Regions from separate parts of the Streptosporangium fragile genome, predicted to be linked through region 2. Evidence: riboswitches for the same ligand, from Rfam matches in the RefSeq annotation. Region 2 holds a riboswitch; each other region holds the start of a gene.

Region 1 (6,249 bases), on a different contig from region 2:
GGCTGCGGATGCGCCGCCACACGAAGGTGCCGAGGCCGACCCCGCGCTCGCACGCCCGGTTCCACGACAGCAGGTGGACGTGGCCGCCCACGTAGAAGAAGAGCGGCAGCACCTGCAGCAGCCACGTCAGGATCCACAGCCCCGAGGTGAAGCCCAGCGGGCTCGTCGGCGAGGGGCCGGCCGGCCCCCACTCCAGGATCGTGAACGCCCAGTGCCAGACGACCACGACGAGCAGGCTGAACGCCCGGAGCCAGTCGACGTACTTGTCGCGCCGCGGTCCGGAGGCCGCCGGGGGCGCCGCCGTGCCGCCGTCTTCGATCATGCGGTCGTACCGTGCCTCACTGCTCGGGTCTCTGCCTGGCGACGCCGCCCTCGGTTACTTGTCGATGTCGCCCACGACGAAGAACATCGAGCCGAGGATGGCGATCATGTCGGAGACCAGGTGACCGGGGAGCATCTCGCGCAGCACCTGGACGTTGTTGAAGGAGGCCGAGCGGAGCTTCAGCCGCCACGGCGTCTTCTCCCCGCGCGAGACCAGGTAGTAGCCGTTGAGGCCCAGCGGGTTCTCCGTCCAGGCGTAGGTGTGGCCCTCCGGGACCTTCAGCACCTTGGGCAGACGCTGGTTGATCGGCCCCTGGGGCAGCTCGCGGAGCCGCTCCACGCAGGCGTCGGCCAGGTCCAGGGAGACCTTGAGCTGCTCCAGCAGCACCTGGAAACGGGCCAGGCAGTCTCCGGCCGACCGGGTGACGACCTTCACCGGCAGCTCGCCGTAGGCCAGGTAGGGCTCGTCCCTGCGCAGGTCCACGTCGACGCCCGAGGCGCGGGCGATCGGGCCGCTCACGCCGTACTGCAGGATCGTCTCGCGGTGCAGGACGCCCACGCCGCGCGTGCGGGCGAGGAAGATCTCGTTGCCGGAGATCAGGTTCTCGATGTCGGGCAGCCGGCGCCGCACGTCGGCCACCGCCCGGGAGACCCGGCTCAGCCACCCCTCGGGCAGCTCCTCCTTCAGGCCGCCGACCCGGTTGAACATGTAGTGCATGCGCCCGCCGGAGATCTCCTCCATCACCCCCTGGAGGGTCTCGCGTTCCCGGAAGGCGTAGAAGATCGAGGTGATCGCGCCGAGCTCCAGGGGATAGGAGCCGAGGAACATCAGGTGGCTGAGCGCCCGGTTGAGCTCGGCCATCAGCGTGCGCGTCCAGACGGCCCTGACCGGGACCTCCATGCCGAGCATGCGTTCCACCGCCAGCACGACGCCCAGCTCGTTGGCGAACGCCGACAGCCAGTCGTGCCGGTTGGCCAGGACGATGATCTGCCGGTAGTCCCGGACCTCGAACAGCTTCTCCGCGCCGCGGTGCATGTAGCCCACGACCGGCTCGGCCGCGCTGATCCGCTCACCGTCCAGGGTGAGGCGCAGGCGCAGCACGCCGTGCGTGGACGGGTGCTGCGGCCCGATGTTGAGGACCATGTCCTCGGTGGCGAGCTCCTTGCCGTGCGTTTCCTGCACGGCGCCGGCTCCCGCCCCGATTCCCACGTCCAGGCTCCGGGACACGCCCTCGGCACGAGGCTCAGTCATAGCCCCATGCTGTCACGTCAGGCGCGCGAGACAAGATCCCGCAGGGCGGCGACGAGGCGGTCGACGTGCTCCGAGGTGGTGCCGATGCCGATGGAGGCGCGGACGGCGGAGGCGGTGACGTCGTCGCAGCCGCCGTCCTTGGCGCCGAGGAGGTGGCGGACGAAGGGGTGGGCGCAGAACTTGCCGTCGCGGACGCCGATGCCGTGGTCGGCGGAGAGCGTCTCGGCGACCTCGCGGGCGGTGAATCCCGCCACGACGAAGGAGACGATGCCGACGCGGGGGTGGTCCGGGCCCCACAGGGACAGCTCCTGGACGCCCGGGACGGTGGCCAGGCCCGCGCGCAGGCGGCCGAGGAGACGCTCCTCCTCGCGGACCAGCGCGTTCCACCCGGTGGCGCTCAGGGCGTCGCAGGCGGCGGCCAGCGCGACGGCGCCCAGGACGTTCGGGGTGCCGGCCTCGTGGCGGGCCTCGGGGTCGTCGTGCCAGTCGGTCTCGCCGTCGTTCACGGCCCGGACCGCGCCGCCGCCCCTGAGGTACGGCTCCGCCTCCGCCAGCCAGTCGGCGCGGCCGACCAGCGCGCCGGTGCCGAACGGGGCGTAGAGCTTGTGGCCGGAGAAGACCACGTAGTCGAGGTCGAGCGCGGTCAGGTTGAGGGGCCGGTGCGGGACGAGCTGGGCGGCGTCGACGAGGATGCGGGCGCCGTGGCGGTGGGCGATGTGGGCCAGCGCGGCGATCGGCCACAGCTCGCCGGTGACGTTGGAGGCGGCGGTCACCACCAGCAGCTTGGAGCCGTCGATCGCGGCCAGGGCCTCGTCGGCGGCGCGCACGGCCTCGCCGGGGAAGGCCGGGGGCGCCAGCCGCACCGCGTCACCCCAGGGCAGGAGCGAGGCGTGGTGCTCGGTGTCGAAGACCACGGCGGTGGTCCCCTCGGGCAGGCTGCGGGCCAGCAGGTTGGTCGCGTCGGTGGTGTTGCGGGTGAAGATCACCGAGTCGTCGGGGCGGGCCCCGACGAAGGCGCGGACGGTGTGCCGGGCCTGCTCGTAGCGGGCCGTGGTGAGCTGGGACGCGTACCCGGCGCCGCGGTGGACGCTGGAGTAGGCCGGGAGCGCGGCGGCGACGGCGGCGCTCACCGGCTCCAGACAGGGGGCGCTGGCGGCGTAGTCGAGGTTGGCGTAGCGGACGAGCCTGCCGCCCCTGACCGGGACCTCCAGGTCCGAGCCGAGCACCGCGGGGATCGGCCGGTCGCCGGACGGGCGGGTCGCGGGGACGGCCGGGACCGCGGAGGCGTCCGGAGCCGCGGGAACGCCCGGGGCGGCGGCGTCGGCGGCGGTGGCAGCGGTGAGGATCGTCAGTGTGGACACGCCGGGGCTCCTTCGAGGTCGTCGGACCCCAAGCCGTGGCGTTGGTGCGTGGAGCCCGCGCTTGCCCGGCACACCTCGTGCCGGACCAGGTCTTCACCCGGGGCACCCCGCCGCGGACGCGAGGGTTGCCGGCCAGCGAGCCGGGGCTTGTCACTGGCACTCATGACCTACGCCGGAACTATAACCGACTCCCCGCCGCATCTCGCAAGCCCGAAATGTGACCAGACCGGTATCCGGGCAGGAACTCAGAGCGCTCGCCAGTCGTCCAGGCAGTCAATGGTGAGAGCCGGTTGAGGCCGACAACCGACGGAGGAGGCGTAAATGGACTGGGTGACCAACCCGGAGATATGGATAGGGTTCTTCACCCTTGTCGCTCTGGAGATCGTTCTGGGGATCGACAACATCATCTTCATCTCGATCCTGGTGGGGAAGCTCCCCGAAGAACAGCGTGACAGGGCGCGCAAGCTCGGTCTTCTCGTCGCCCTGCTGAGCCGGCTGGCCCTGCTGCTGGCGCTGTCGTGGGTGGTGCGGCTCACGAACCCGCTCTTCGAGGTCTTCGGGCAGGGGATATCCGGGCGCGACCTGATCCTGATATTCGGCGGCCTGTTCCTGCTGGGCAAGAGCGTCTACGAGATGCACGACAGCCTGGAGGGCAAGTCCGGCCATGCGGGCGGCAAGGTGGCCGCCTCCTTCACCGCCGTGATCGTCCAGATCATGATCCTCGACATCATCTTCTCGCTCGACTCGGTGATCACCGCGGTGGGCATGGTCGACGAGCTCGCCGTCATGATCGCCGCCGTCATCGTCTCCGTCGTCGTGATGCTGGTCGCGTCCGGGCCGATCAGCCGCTTCGTGGACCGGCACCCGAGCATCAAGATGCTTGCCCTGTCCTTCCTGGTGCTGATCGGCGTCGTGCTGATCGCCGAGGGCCTTGAGCAGCACATCTCCAAGGGCTACATCTACTTCGCGATGGCGTTCTCGCTCGTCGTGGAGTTGCTCAACATCCGGATGCGCGGCAAGGCGGGCAGGGAGGAGCCGGTCGAGCTGCACCGTCGCTACCAGGCCGAGGGGCAGACGGGCGAACAGGCCGGCTCCTAGACACCTCCCCGGGTCTCCCGGTCCCCTGCTTCCGGACGGGGTCGGCCGGACCGGCTCCCCGGCGGGACTCTCGGGGGTGGCCGGTGGATGGGAGACCTTTGAGGTGGGGATTACGATGCTTAAGTGCACTTTGATCCTTGGAGTCCGGAGTTCATCGCCCATCCGTACGACGTCTACGACGAACTGAGGCGGGAGCGGCCGGTCAGCTTCTTCGAGCCGACCGGCCAATGGCTGATCGCCCGGCACGCCGACGTCAACGCGTTGCTGCGCGACCGCAGGCTCGGCCGGTCCTACCTGCACGTGGCCACCCACCAGGAGTTCGGCAGGCCGGACGATCCCGAGTTCCAGGACCCGTTCTGGCGGGTGATCAGGGCGGGCATGCTCGACGTCGAGCCGCCCGTCCACACCCGCCTGCGTCGGCTGGTCTCCAAGGCGTTCACTCCGCGCATGGTCGAGGCGCTCCGCCCCAAGGTCGCCCGGATCGCCGGCGAGCTCGTGGACGCGTTCGTCGAGCGGGGCGGGGGAGACCTGATCGCGGAGGTCGCCGAGCCGCTCCCGGTGACCGTGATCGCCGAGATGCTCGGCGTTCCCGAGGCCGACCGCCACCTGCTCCGGCCGTGGTCCGCCGACATCTGCGGCATGTACGAGCTCAACCCCTCCGTCGAGGCCCAGCACACCGCGGTGCGCGCCGCCCAGGAGTTCTCGGACTACCTGGTCGGGCTGGCCCGCGCCCGCCGCGCCGACCCCGGCGACGATCTCATCAGCGCGCTCGCCCTGGTCGCCGACGAGGGCGACCAGCTCACCGAGGAGGAACTGGTCGGCACCTGCGTGCTCCTGCTCAACGCCGGGCACGAGGCCACCGTCAACGTCACCGGCAACGGCTGGTGGTCGCTGTTCCGCAACCCGGCCGAGCTGGAGCGACTCCGCGCGGACCACGGTCTGCTGCCCACGGCGATCGAGGAGCTGATGCGCTGGGACACGCCGCTGCAGATGTTCGAGCGCTGGGTGCTGGAGGACATCTCGGTGGGTGGGGTGGACATCCCGCGCGGTACGGAGGTGGCGCTGCTGTTCGGCTCCGCCAACCGCGACCCCGAGGTCTTCGCCGACCCCGACCGCCTCGACGTGAGCCGGGCCGAGAACCCGCACATCTCCTTCGGCGCCGGCATCCACTTCTGCCTGGGCGCCCCGCTGGCCCGGATCGAACTGGCCGAGTCGTTCGGCGCTCTGCTGCGCAAGGCGCCGACGATGGAACTCGTCGCCGAACCGTCCTGGGGCCCGGGTTACATCATCCGCGGGTTGCGCTCCCTCCAGGTGACCACCTGACCCCCTGACCGCCTGCCGTACCGCCGACGTGCCGGGACGGCCCGGCCGGCGCCCCGCGGGCACCGCTGTCCACCCGCCGCCCGGCGGTCGTCCGGCGGGGCCGGGCGCCGGGTCAGGCGCGGCTCTGCGCCAGCCAGCCGAACCCGCCGAACCCCTCGGCGGCGATCAGCTCCGCCTCCTCGGAGGCCCTGGCCAGGGCCTGCAGGTAACCACGGGGGTCGTCGCGGGCATGCTCGACGGACGGGCGGCGCCCGGTGACGCCCAGCGCGCGCAGGGCCTCGCGCTGGGTGGTCAGTGCCGTCGTGGCGGCCCCCGCCCGCCTCCCGGCGTCCGCGCAGGCGTCCAGCGCCACGTGAGCGGTGATGTCGCACGAGCCGTCGGGCACCGGCGCGACCGTCGCGCCGTCGCGGTACCCGGCCAGCGTGCCGTAGGGCGGGCGGTCGTCGCGGGAGTGGGCGTAGTCGATCGCGATCGCCCGGCCCCGCGCGAGCCGGGCGATCACCGCAGCCCAGGCTTCGTCGCGCGGCCTGCCGATCTCGGCCCGTTCGCCCGCGGTCCGCATCGGCCACCAGCGGCCCAGCCACGCCAGGTCCTCCTCGGTGGGCCTGCCGCCCAGCCGCTCCTCGCCGTCGGCGAGGTTGACCTGGACCAGCCGGGGCCCGTCGGCCGTCTGCTCGACGACGTCGACGGGGACGTTGTCCAGCCACTCGTTGGCGATCACCAGGCCGTGGATCGCGTCCGGCACGAGCCGCGCCCAGACGATCTCCTCGGGCAGCCGCGACGGCCGGGGAGCCAGGTCGACCGCGGTCACCCGGAGTCTCGACCGCAGTCCGGGCGGGGCGGCGGCCAGCACGCCGGAGGCCAGCCTGCCCTCACCGGCGCCGACGTCGACGA
Region 2 (6,249 bases):
TCGCCCTCAACGCGCCCGACGCCTCGATGGAGGAGATCGTGGCGGCGGCGACGCTGGCCTGCGTGCACGAGGAGATCGCGGCCATGCCCATGGGGTACCACACCGTGCTGGTCGAGGGCGGCGGGCTGTCCGGGGGGCAGCGCCAGCGCGTCGCCCTGGCCCGCGCCCTGCTCGCCCGGCCGAAGATCCTGCTGCTCGACGAGGCGACCAGCCATCTCGACACCGCCACCGAGGCGGCGATCGAGGCCGCCCTGACCGGGCTCGACCAGACACGCGTCGTGATCGCCCACCGGTTGAGCACCGTACGGGACGCCGACCTCATCCTCGTGATGGACGGCGGGCGGATCGTCGAGGCGGGCAGCCACGGGGAACTCCTGGCAGCCCAGGGGTACTACGCCCGGCTGGCGCGCGCGCAGGACGTTCTCGCGACCGACCCGGGGTGATCCGCGGGCCCCACCGCGTGGTGCGGCCGCGGGAACCTTCCCGGCCTCCCGGGATCCGGCACATGGACCGCGCGGGGTTCCTAGAAGTTCCTAACGGGACGCAATGCGCGACCGGTTCGCCCTGGTGATCCGCCACGTGCGAAAGCTCCAATCGGGATGCAAACGCCTCGCCGCATGGTGGTCCGGGGACAACCGAGATCCCGAGAAGGAAGGCTCACCATGAGCGACGTTTCCCGTACCGTTCTCGCCGACATCGCCCCCGACGGGGAGGAGCTGGACGAGGCCCGGCTCCTCGGCATCAGCGGCGCCGGGGTGGAACCCTACGGCACCTCCATCGGCGGCGTCTGCAAGGTCGACGGAGTCATCTGGACCTTCTGAGGCCGCCCACCGGTGCGGGAGCACCCGGCCGGGACTTCCACGCCCGGCCGGGGCTCCCGTATCCGGTTGGGCTCCCGCGCCCGGCTGGTGCTCCCGCACCCGGCATCCCGGAACCTGCGACGAAGGAATCCCGTTGCCCTCCCCCCACGTCCTCGTTCTCACGTACGACCTCAAGGATGACGCGCACGCCGCGCGTGTCTGCGAGCTTCTCTCCGAACGCGGGGCACGGGTCACCGTGTTCAGTCCCGAGCACTTCCAGAGCACCTCACGGGTGGACCTGCGCTACGTGGACGGCGCGGTCCGCCGACGCCTGCACACCAACGGCGAGATCCTCGACCTGGACGCCCTCACGGCCCTGTGGTGGCGCCGGCCGACGCCCATCGTCCCGGACCCCGCCCTCACCGACGAGGCGATCGCCCGATACACCGTCAAGGAGTGCCACAGCCTCCTGGCCGGCCTGTGGGAGCATCTGCGCTGCCCGCAGCTTCCGGCGCGCGAGTCGACCTTCCGGAGGGCCGGGCACAAGCCCTACCAGCTCGCCCTCGCCGCCGAGCTCGGCTTCCGGATCCCGGAAACCGTGATCACCACGAGCGAGGAGGCGTTCCTCGACTTCCACGACCGTCACGACGGCCGCATCGTCACCAAACCGCTGGACATCCCGTGGGTGGAGGGCGTCGGAGGCGGGATCACGGTGAGCCGGGCCTGCGAGCCGGTCACCGCCCGCGACCTGGCCCACACGGACGCGCTGCGGTTCTGCCCCGTCATCGTGCAGGAGCAGATACCCAAGCGGGTCGAGCTGCGCGTCACCGTCGTGGGCCGGCAGATCTTCGCCGCGGAGATCCACTCCCAGGTCTCGAACCGCGCCCGACTCGACTGGAGGCGGTACGACACGCACGTCACCCCGCACCGGATCCACCGTCTGCCCGACGAGGTCGCCGCTCGCTGCCTGGCGCTGACGGACCGTCTGGGGCTGCGGTACGGCGCGATGGACCTGATCGTCACCCCCGACGGCCGCTACGTCTTCCTGGAGATCAACCCCAACGGCCAGTGGCTGTGGATCGAGCACCTCACCGGCCTGCCGATCAGCGAGGCCGTCCGCGACATCCTCCTTGAAGGAGCCTGACCATGCTCGTCCCGTCCGATCGGCTCCCCGACGCCCTGTTCGCCGATGCCCTCGCCCACCTCCGGGACGCGGCCGGCCTCCAGCCCCGCGAGGCCAGGGAACACTTGGCCGCCGTCCACGACCGGTACCCGGATGTGCCGATGAGGCTGGTGTGGCGACGCGAGGCCGCCGACGGGTCCTGCCACTACGATCTGCTGATCAAGACGGCCGACGGCACGGTCTCGCTGGCCCTCGCCTCCGGCGCGGTTCTCCCCTGGCCGCTGCGCGGCAGCCAGCCGTCGGGGGACCAGGTCGTCGTCCGGGTCAACGGGATCGACCTGAAAATGGAGCGGGTGATCTCCATCCTGGACGTGCTATGGGAGGACGCCCGGCTGGCCGAAAGGCTGGTCAACGCCCAGCTGGTGGAGGAGGAGACCTCCGGCTGGCCGGTGGCTCTCACGGACGAGGAGCTCCAGGAGGCGACGGACGCCTTCCGCCGCGCGCGGGGCCTGCTCACTGTACGGGCCACCCGGGAATGGATGGCGCAGCGCGGGCTCGGTCTCGCCGCTCTGGAGGAACTGGTCACCGAGCAGGCCGCGGCGAGGCGTCTGCGCCGGCGGATCGTGGCCGGGCGCGTGGAAGCCGCCTTCGACGCCTGCCGCGACGAGTTCGACAGGCTGCACGTCCTGCGGTTGCAGTACGCCGAAGCGGAAGCCGCGCGGGACGCGCTCCCGCGGCTGCGTGATGCCGCGGACCCCGTGGCTCTGGCCAGGGGGGAGGTGCTCGCCGACGCGGCGGTCTGCCGGATGGAAGGGGTGCGCCGCCGCGACCTTCCCGCCGTGGCGGCCGCGGAGGGGGACGTGCTCGGTCCCTTCCCTCTCGAGGACGGCTTCGCCGTCGTGCGCGTGCTTCAGGTCCGGCCGGCGGTCCTCGACGACGCCACCCGCGCTCTGATCGAGGAGCGGCTTTTCGACGAGTGGCTGGCCGACCGGCGTCGGGAGGCCGTCATCGAGTGGTTCTGGGGAACGGCGACCCGTACCGAGGCTCTCAACGCGGCACTGGGGAACGCCCCCGGCGCCCGATAGGGGCGCCGGGGGCCGGACCCGGGCTTCGCCGGACGGCGGGCGGGCTCAGGTGACCAGAGTGAGCCAGCGGGGGGCGGCTCCGAAGGGGGCGGTGCCGTCCTTGACGGCCTCCAGCAGCCGGTCGGCGGTGGCACGGGCGTTCTCGATGACGTCGGGCGGGTAGGCGTACCGGATCTGGTGCTCCTCGAACTCGTCCTCGTCGTCCAGGAAGACCCGGCCGTCCCTGCGCATGCGGATCACGTCGAGATCCAGGTCGACCATGGTGACCTCGCCGGCGCTCCACCGCGGCACGGTGGAGATGTCGCAGTAGATCTCGGCCTTGTTCGGAGCGGCGTTGAAGGTCGCCGTCCACCAGCCGTCGCGGGGGAAAAGGATCACGAACGCGTAGGGCCAGACGACCGCGGGCCCGTCCCCCTTGTGGCCGCTGGAACCGGCCACGCAGCCGGTCCAGACGCCGTGCTCGTCCTCCCCGAGGAGCAGGGCGCGGTGGTGCCAGTGGAGGGATCCGTCGTACTTGCGGTAGACCACTCTCACGATCTCGTGTGACATGTCCACGACGATAAGGCTTGACAGAGATCTATGTATTTCCTACCTTCTAAATAGGTTAAGAGCGTCAGTGTGAAGCCCCGGCTGGCTGACCGGCAACCCTCGCACCGCGGCGGGGTGCCCCGGGGGAGACCTGGCGGCACGGTGGGCGTGCCGCAAGCGCGGACCCCTCGCGGGGTCACCGAGGCATGCACGGGAGCACCACATGTCGGAGATCACACTGCACCACGCGAGTCCCGCCGCGCCGCGCCGCGCCGGCCGGAACGAGTCCTGCCGCGGTGAGTCCCACCGGGGCGAGTTCCACCGGGGTGAGCCCTACCGTGGTCAGTCCCGTCGGGGCGAGCTCCATTGTGGCGAGTCCCACCGGGGCGAGCCCCACTGGGGTGAGTTCCACCGTTTCCACCGTGACGAGCCCTACCGCAGAGCCGCCGCATGACCGCCTCGATCGCCGTCGTCGGCGCCGGACCGACGGGCACCTGCCTGGTGGAGCGGATCTGCGCCAACGCGCCCGACCTGCTCGGCTGGCCGTCGCTGGACATCCACGTCGTCGACCCGCACCCCCCGGGCGGCGGCCGGGTCTGGCGCCGGGACCAGCCCGATCTGCTCTGGATGAACTCCGCGGCCGCCGACGTGACGCTCTTCACCGACGAGTCGGTCCGCTGCGAGGGGCCGATCCGGCCCGGGCCGTCGCTGGCCCAGTGGCTCGGCGGCGACCCCGGCAGGTTCGCCCCCCGGCCGGTCCACAACGAGTACCTGTCGCACGTCTTCCAGCACGCGGTGCGGACGGCTCCCCGCGGGGTCCGGGTGCACCTGCACGCCACCCGCGCGCTCGACCTGGCCGACATCCCCGGCGGCCAGGCGGTCCGGCTGGAGGACGGCCGGACCATCGAGGCCGACGCGGTGATCCTGACCCAGGGGCACGGCGACGTGACCCCGACCCGGGAGGAGAGCGCCCTGGCCGTCCAGGCCGCGCGCAGCGGGCTGCGCTACCTGCCCACCGGCTACACGGCCGACCTCGACCTGGACGGGATCCCCGGCGGCGAACCGGTGATCGTACGCGGCATGGGGCTGGCCTTCGTCGACCTGATGGTGCTGCTCACCTCCGGCCGGGGCGGGCGCTTCACCCGCGAGTACGACGGCGAGCTGGTCTACCTGCCCAGCGGGCGGGAGCCGCTGCTCCACGTCGGATCGCGCCGCGGCGTGCCGTACCACGCCAAGACCGGCTACCCCGTCGAAGGGATCCGCCCGCCGGTGCCCCGCTTCCTCACCGCCGAGGCACTGGGCGAGGGGCCGTGGCACTTCCGCAGGGACGTCTGGCCGCTGGTCGCCAAGGAGCTGGCCTTCGCCTACTACCACGAGCTGATCACCGCCCACCCCAAGCGGTCCCGCCTCACCTGGCCGGAGTTCGAGGAGGCCTTCGCCGCCGAGGAATGGCGCAGCGCCGGGATGCGCAAGCTGATCCGCGCGGCCGTTCCCCGCCACCTGGACCGGCTGGACTTCGACCGGCTGGACCGGCCGCTGGAGGGCATCCGGTTCGGCGACGCGGCCGGGCTGCAGAAGTGGATGCACGGCTACCTCTCGGTCGACCTGGCCCGGCGCTCCGACCCGGAACACAGCGCCGACCACGCCATGATCCTCGGGCTGCTCTCCGTCTACGGCGTCCTGGCCGAGCTGGGCATCTCCGACCCCTGGTTCCACGGCTTCTTCAGCTCCATCGCCAGCGGCCCGCCCGGTCCCCGCCTGGAAGAGCTGCGTGCCCTGGCCAGGGCCGGGGTGATCACCTTCCTCGGCGCCGACCTGCGGGTCGAGCACCACGACGGGCACTGGTGGGCGCAGAGCGCCAGCGCGCCCGGCGGCGTCCGAGCCGGGACGCTGATCGAGGCCCGGCTGCCCGCGCCCAGCGTGAGCAGGGCCGTCGACCCGCTGATCACCGCGCTCCACGGGCGGGGCGAGGCCGACGAGGAGTTCGGCCTGCTCCGGGTGCGTCCGGCCGACCGTCGCGTGCTCGACCGGACCGGCGCCCCCCACCCCCGCAGGTTCGCCTTCGGCCCCTGGGCCGTGGGCGGCTGGGCCACCGGCGGCTTCGCCCGGCCCGGTCTCAACGCCCCGCTCTTCCGCCATGCCGACGCCCTTGCCCGGATCGTGCTGTCCGAGGCCGTCGGCGCCCGCCTCCACCACGTCGCCTGACCCACCCGGAACACCCGCTGGAAGGAGAACGAAGCCGCCGCTCCCGCTCCACGCGCCCGCCGGCCAGATCCCCACGGCACCGGCGTCACCTGGATCACCTCACCCTTGAGCCGGTCTCCGGCACTCCCCACAGCGCTTGCGACACCCGGACCGGGACGTGAGCGCCCTCGTACCCACCCGGCGGCGGGGGCTGGCCGCCGCCGGGTGTCACCCTTCAGCGGGGCTCGACCGGCTCCGTCACCGGATGCCGGTCGGGGGCGTCCGCCGGGGAGGGGGCCGGGGCGTCCACCGGGGACCGGCCGAGGCTGCGGACATCGGGCAGGAGCAGAACCCCCAGGCAGGAGACCGCGATCACCGCCGCCGCGCCGTACAGGGTGGCGCCCGTGCCCACCACGGTGGCCAGCGGCCCGGCCAGGGCCATGCCGAAGGGCATCAGCCCGAGGGAGAGCATCCAGTCGTAGGCGGACACCCGGGAGATCGCCTCGGCCGGGATGTGCTCCTGCACCGC
Region 3 (6,249 bases), on a different contig from region 2:
ATCGCCGTCAATTGGCCCCCCGGTATGTAAGAAAGTCAAACAACTCCCAAAGTTATCCCACGGGCACGGAAACAGCCGGACGTGGTACAGGGATGGGCGAGCCCGGCGCGGCTCACATGAGGGCGTCGAGCTGGTCGGCGAACCAGCGGTGCGGGGGCAGCGCGGTGGCCGCCGCGGCCAGCAGGGCGCCCCTTCTGGCGCGCTCGGCCTCGGACATGGTCAGGCCCTCGTGCAGGGCGGCGGCCGTGGCCGAGACGTCGTAGGGGTTGACCGTCAGCGCGTGCTCGCCCAGCTCGGCCGCCGCGCCCGCCTCTCGCGACAGCACCAGCACGCTGGTGGGCGACAGGATGGGCCCCTCCTTGGCCACCAGGTTCATGCCGTCGCGGATCGGGTTGACCAGCAGCACGTCGGCCAGCCGGTAGGCGGCCAGCGAGCGCGGGTAGTCGTCGTTGACGTTGAGGATCAGCGGATCCCAGTCTTCGGTGGCGTACTCGTCCTCGATCTCCTGGGCGCAGCGCTGCACGGCCGCGGTGTACTCGCGGTATTCGGGCAGGTCGTGCCGGGACGGGTAGGCGAAGGCCAGGTGGGTCACCCGGCCGTGCCATTCCGGGTGGGTCGCGAGGAACTCCCGGTAGGCGGTCAGGCCTCGGACGATGTTCTTGGAGAGCTCGGTCCTGTCGATCCGCACGATCAGCCTGCGGTCGCCCACCTGGTCGCGGAGCGCGGCCATGTGCGACTCGACGTCGGGTTCCGAGGCCCGCGCCCACAGCGCCTTGCCGTCGACGCCCAGGCTGTGCACGCCGATCCGGGTGGTCCGGCCGGCGTACGTGACCGTGCGCTCGCCGCGGTCGACCCGGGCGCCGAGCAGCGTCTCGCAGCAGTCCATGAACGCCCCGCCCCAGCGGGCGGTCAGGAAGCCCGCGTGGTCGGCGCCCAGGATGCCTTCCAGAAGCTCGGTCCCGACGTCGTCGGGGAGCAGGCTGAAGTATTCGGGCGGGGCCCACGGGGTGTGCGAGAAATGGGCGATCCGTACGTCCGGCCGTTCGCCCCTGAGCATGGTCGGGGCGAGGCTCAGGTGGTAGTCCTGCACCAACACCCGCGCCCCGTGCGCGGCCTCCTCGGCCAGCGCCATCGCGAACGCCTCGTTGTACGTCCGGTACGACTCCCACTCCCGGCGGAACCTGGCGTCGAAGTGCGGCCGGTTGGGGGTGTCGTACAGCAGGTGGTTGACGAACCACAGGGTGGAGTTGGCGACCGCGTTGTAGGCGCGGTGGAAGGTCGCCGGGGGGATGTCGAGCATCCGCAGCGCCCCGGTGTCGTAACCCGCGTGGTCGAGCCGGCCGCCGGGCGCCTGCCGCACGGCGCTGCGGTCACCGTCGGACAGCGCCGCGCAGACCCAGAGCATGTTGAGGTCCTTGGCCACCTCGGACAGACCTGAGACCAGGCCGCCCCCGCCCCTGCGCATGGACAGGGCCCCTTCCTCGGAGAGGGTGAAGGAGACGGGGCCGCGGTTGGAGGCGACCAGGATCGCGTTCATCGGATTCCTCCAGCGTGGACTTGGGCTTCAGCCCCAGGGGGAAACGCGTGACGGTGACACACCGTGTTTGGACGGTACCGATCGTCCGGTAGGGAGAGCCAAGCTGCCGGGCCTACCGCCGGGCCGGTGGGATGTGGTGCCTGTGCAGGCTATGTCGGACCCCGCCTGGGTTCGTCCCGGGGGGCGATCGCCGGTGAAGCGGGAACCCGACCCGTGAGGACCGGAATCCCGCGGCTTCAGTCGTGGGGAGGAGGTCAATCAATCCCCCAGCCTAAGAGACACGCTTGCCCTGAAGATTAACCGGGACCCCGCCGGGATGCCCTGTTCTTCCGGACAGGAAGAACGGCGTTCATCGGGTCACGTCAGCTCTTGTCAGCGGCCCGATGAGCATCTACGGGTTCCGTATCATTTCCGGCACCTGGCGACAGGTCGGCAACCGCGTCCCCCGACCGTAGGATGTCCTGCGACCGTGACCGCTGATGGGGGCTCGCAATGGCGCTGGACGAGACGACCGAGGACCTGGGCCGCGCGGCCGCCCAAGGCGACCACCGCGCGCTCGGCGAACTGTTGAAGCGGATCGAGCCCGACGTTTTCCGCCACTGTCACCGGATCCTCCCCTACCGGCAGGACGCCGAGGAGGCCTGCCAGGACACCCTCCTGGCAGTGGCGCGCAATATCAGCCGTTTCGAGGGGCGTGCCCGGTTCAGCACCTGGCTGCACATCGTGACGGCCAACTGCGCCAGGACCACCTACCGCTCGCTGAAGCGGCGCGCCGCCGAGCAGAGCTCGGACGAGCTGCCGCTGCAGCGCCCCGACGTCGCCCGGGTGAGCGTGATCGCCGGTTCCCGGCTGGACCTGCTCGACGCGATGGAGGCGCTGGAGGCCGACAAGCCCGAACTGGCCCAGGCGCTGGTGCTGCGCGACATCTGCCAGCTCGACTACAGCGAGGTGGCCGAGCAGCTGGGCATCCCCCTGGGCACCGCCAAGTCCCGCATCCACCAGGCGCGCAAGTACGTGCAGGGGGCGCTGGGCGACGCCTACGGGCTGTTCTGACCCCGCCCGCGGTGTTCCGGCCGCGCCACGGGTTCCCGGTCGTACCCGCGGGGCATGCCGACGTGTGAGGTCTCCGTCCGGCCCACGGCGTCCGGCGGGTGGTGCGCGTCTCCGCAACAGGGCTCGGCGCCACTCTTCGGGCCGATGTTCCGCAAACCGCCGACCCCGGGCGGCGGCTTCGCCGCTCGGCTCAGCTCCCGTATTTCGGGCGTGCGCGGCGCTGCCCGCCTGTTACCCTTGGCCGCGGTACCAATCGGGTACCACTGACGAAACCTCATCAGGAGAGCCGTAGCCCTTCCGGGACTACCCCACACGCCGTACCGGCGTGTGGTTTCCGCATTCAGCCGCGGCATTCTCCTGTTGTTGTTTCGTCGACACGTGAACTACCTGTCGCGGCTCTGACCTCGAACGAGGAGTTCACATGTCTGTTCGTCTCCTTCCCGCGACGGCGACTCATCTCGAGGCGTACGTCCGCGATCCCGGTGAGCTCGCCGAGCTTCTCGGCACCTCGCTGCCCGAGGGCTGGCCCGAGTTCCCGCAGGCCATCTCGTTCACTCTGGACCTGTTGCGTCAGCGACCGGACGAGGGCGAGTGGTGGATGTACTTCTTCCTCGACTCCGCAAGCGGTGACCTGGTCGGTTCCGGGGGCTACAAGGGCGCCCCCGTCGACGGCGCCGTGGAAATCGGCTACGAGATCGCGCCGGGGTTCCGCCGCCGCGGCCTCGGTGGCGCCGCCGCGGACGCGCTCGTCGCCCGCGCTTTCCAGCACGGAGAGGTCACCCGTGTGACCGCGCACACTCTGGCGGGTGACGCTGCTTCCGGTGGGGTGCTCCGCAACGCCGGATTCAGCGTCGACGCCCGGATCGAGGATCCCGAGCACGGCGCGGTCGAACGGTGGGTCCGCACCCGGGCGGAGTGACGGTCCGCGAGCTGACCGACTGGTGTGAGAGGCGCCGTGTTCCTCCGGTTCTCGTCGTGGATGCGGCGAGCTTGATGAGGTAGCTCGTTCATCGGTGTTCTCCTGCCGTGGCTCGTGCTCGTCCGTATGGACGACTCGGCCGCGGCGGGAGTCGCCGCCGCAACGGCAATCTGTCCGCCAGGTAACACGTTGTGTCTTGAATCGTGAGACGGGTGGTCAGGGTCCCCGCGCGGCGGGGTAGAGTGCAGGAGACCTGCCCGTCAGGTCCAAAACTGAATATTTGCTCATCCAGAGGGGTGGAGGGACCGGCCCTGCGAAGCCCCGGCAACCCTCCCGGTTCAAGACTCGTGATCTGACGAGGTCGGCCGGGACAGGTGCCAATTCCGGTCTGCGGCCAGGGTGGTCGCAGACGAAGATGAGGGAAAGGCCTCGCTTCATGGTGCTTGTGACCGCTGAGAACACCACCGCTTTCGCTCCCGCTCAGGACTTCGGACCGGCCGTCGCCCTGTCCTGCCGCGAGTGTGGTGCCCGCTACGACCTCGGCCCCAGCTTCGCCTGTATCGAGTGTTTCGGGCCCCTTGAGATCGCCTACGAGTTCGGCCGCGTGACCCGGGCTCAGATCGCCGAGGGGCCGACCAACATCTGGCGTTACCGCGCCCTGCTGCCCGTCCCGGCGGACGTGGCAGACAAGCCGAACATGGCCCCCGGCTGGACCAAGCTGGTCAGGGCCGACAACCTCGCCCGCGAGCTGGGCATCCGCTCGCTGCACGTCAAGGACGACTCCGGCAACCCCACGCACTCCTTCAAGGACCGCGTGGTGGCCATCGCCGTCGAGGCGGCCCGCAACTTCGGCTTCCACACCCTCTCCTGCTCCTCCACCGGCAACCTGGCGGGTGCCGTCACCGCCGCCGCCGCCCGCGCCGGGCTGGACGCGTGCGTGTTCATCCCCGCGAACCTGGAGGAGGCCAAGATCGTCATGGCCTCGGTGTACGGCGGCAAGCTCGTCGGCATCGAGGGGACCTACGACGACGTCAACCGCTTCTGCTCGGAGCTGATCGGCGACGAGCTGGGCGACCGCTGGGGCTTCGTCAACGTGAACCTGCGGCCCTACTACGCCGAGGGTTCCAAGACCCTGGCGTACGAGATCGCCGAGCAGCTCGGCTGGCGCATCCCGGACCAGGTCATCGTCCCGGTCGCCTCCGGCTCCCAGCTCACGAAGATCGACAAGGGCTTCAAGGAGCTGATCGCCCTCGGCCTGGTCGAGGAGAAGCCGTACAAGATCTTCGCGGCCCAGGCCGAGGGGTGCTCCCCGGTCTCGGCCGCCTACAAGGCGGGCCACGATGTGATCCGCCCGGTCAAGCCGGACACGATCGCCAAGTCGCTGGCGATCGGCAACCCGGCCGACGGCCCCTACGTCCTGGACATCGCCCGCCGCACCGGCGGGGCGGTCGAGGACGTCACCGACGCCGAGATCGTCGAGGCGATCCGCCTGCTGGCCAGGACCGAGGGCATCTTCGCCGAGACCGCCGGCGGTGTCACCGTCGGCGTCCTGCGCAAGCTGGTCGCCTCCGGGGTCCTGGACCCCGAGGCGGAGACCGTGGTCCTCAACACCGGCGACGGCCTGAAGACCCTCGACGCGGTGGCCGGCGAGGCGCGCCCCACCGCCGTCATTCGGCCTTCTCTTGACGCATTCCGTACGGCTATCGCCTGAAAATCGTGAAAGGTATTGAACTATGAGCGTTTCTGTACGGATTCCGACGATTCTCCGGACTTACACCGGGGGCGCCGCCGAGGTGAACGCGGAGGGCGAGACCCTTCGTGACGTTCTCCAGAAGCTGGACGCCGACTTCCCGGGGATCGGGGCGCGTATTCTCGACGACACCGGTAAGATCAGGCGTTTCGTGAACGTCTACGTCGGTGACGAGGACGTCCGCTTCGCCGACAACCTCGACACCGCCACTCCCGCGGGCGTGCAGGTCTCCATCATCCCGGCGGTCGCCGGAGGCTGACCCGCGCGCCGGACGCCCGCGCGCCCCGTGCCGTCCCGGTTCCGTTCCGGGAGGGGGCCACTCCCGCGGCCCCCGCGCCGGCGCCCGTCCCGCCCGACCCATCCGACCTCACCCGACACCCGCCCGGCTCTGCCTGGGCGGGTGTCGTGCTTTGAGACGTAAGCTCATATTTGTGACAGCGGAAAATAATGTAATCTTTGACTAACTAATTGTGATAGTCAAACTCTCCTCGCGCACTAAATGGGTCCGTAAAGAGGTAGTTTGTTGGTTGACTCTGTTGCCCAACCACGTCCCACAGGTATGGTCGAGGACGATCGACGTAGGCGATGTCTCCGCCTCGGAGATTGAGGACTTCGCGAGAGGAATGGGCGTCGTCCTCAAGCCCAGTAAGAGGAGTCGCAAGTGGCGCAGGGCACCGTCAAATGGTTCAACGCGGACAAGGGCTACGGCTTCATCGCGGTAGACGGTGGTAAGGATGTGTTCGTCCATTACTCCGCAATCCTGATGGACGGCTACCGCTCGCTCGAACAGGGCCAGCGGGTCGAGTTCGAGATCACCCAAGGCCAGAAGGGCCCCCAGGCGGAATCCGTCCGGGCGGTCTGACGTAGCCGTTCCGTGAATTCGGCGGAAAGATTCGGTGGATCCGGCGGCAGCGCAGTCCGCTGGAGCCGTCGTGCCCGGCCCGGTTCACCCTCTTGGCGGGTGGGCCGGGCCTCCGCTTCCGGCCGACG

Evidence for each region. Region 2 has a riboswitch for S-adenosylmethionine ahead of ABD841_RS14985 (FAD/NAD(P)-binding protein). Riboswitches for the same ligand answer to the same signal wherever they lie in the genome.
Region 1: linked by a shared signal. The riboswitch ahead of ABD841_RS00800 (aminotransferase class V-fold PLP-dependent enzyme) and the one ahead of ABD841_RS14985 (FAD/NAD(P)-binding protein) in region 2 are both predicted to bind S-adenosylmethionine.
Region 3: linked by a shared signal. The riboswitch ahead of thrC (threonine synthase) and the one ahead of ABD841_RS14985 (FAD/NAD(P)-binding protein) in region 2 are both predicted to bind S-adenosylmethionine.

What each region holds. Positions count from the first base shown of each region.
Region 1 covers NZ_BAAAVI010000001.1:165,302-171,550, forward strand. Annotated here, with positions in the region: gene ABD841_RS00790 (acyltransferase family protein) at 1-322, opposite strand, end outside; gene ABD841_RS00795 (NADH-quinone oxidoreductase subunit D) at 377-1,573, opposite strand; gene ABD841_RS00800 (aminotransferase class V-fold PLP-dependent enzyme) at 1,591-2,934, opposite strand; SAM riboswitch class IV at 2,987-3,102, opposite strand; gene ABD841_RS00805 (TerC family protein) at 3,256-4,032, shown strand; gene ABD841_RS00810 (cytochrome P450) at 4,156-5,355, shown strand; gene ABD841_RS00815 (SAM-dependent methyltransferase) at 5,468-6,249, opposite strand, start outside.
Region 2 covers NZ_BAAAVI010000019.1:32,419-38,667, forward strand. Annotated here, with positions in the region: gene ABD841_RS14960 (peptidase domain-containing ABC transporter) at 1-443, shown strand, start outside; gene ABD841_RS14965 (hypothetical protein) at 663-821, shown strand; gene ABD841_RS14970 (MvdC/MvdD family ATP grasp protein) at 955-1,944, shown strand; gene ABD841_RS14975 (TIGR04500 family putative peptide maturation system protein) at 1,947-3,008, shown strand; gene ABD841_RS14980 (DUF402 domain-containing protein) at 3,054-3,557, opposite strand; SAM riboswitch class IV at 3,611-3,722, shown strand; gene ABD841_RS14985 (FAD/NAD(P)-binding protein) at 3,987-5,741, shown strand; gene ABD841_RS14990 (MFS transporter) at 5,956-6,249, opposite strand, start outside.
Region 3 covers NZ_BAAAVI010000126.1:6,682-12,930, forward strand. Annotated here, with positions in the region: gene ABD841_RS39480 (MFS transporter) at 1-11, opposite strand, end outside; gene ABD841_RS39485 (alpha,alpha-trehalose-phosphate synthase (UDP-forming)) at 113-1,537, opposite strand; gene ABD841_RS39490 (RNA polymerase sigma factor) at 2,030-2,590, shown strand; gene ABD841_RS39495 (GNAT family N-acetyltransferase) at 3,012-3,509, shown strand; SAM riboswitch class I at 3,791-3,931, shown strand; gene thrC (threonine synthase) at 3,946-5,220, shown strand; gene ABD841_RS39505 (MoaD/ThiS family protein) at 5,243-5,518, shown strand; gene ABD841_RS39510 (cold-shock protein) at 5,921-6,121, shown strand.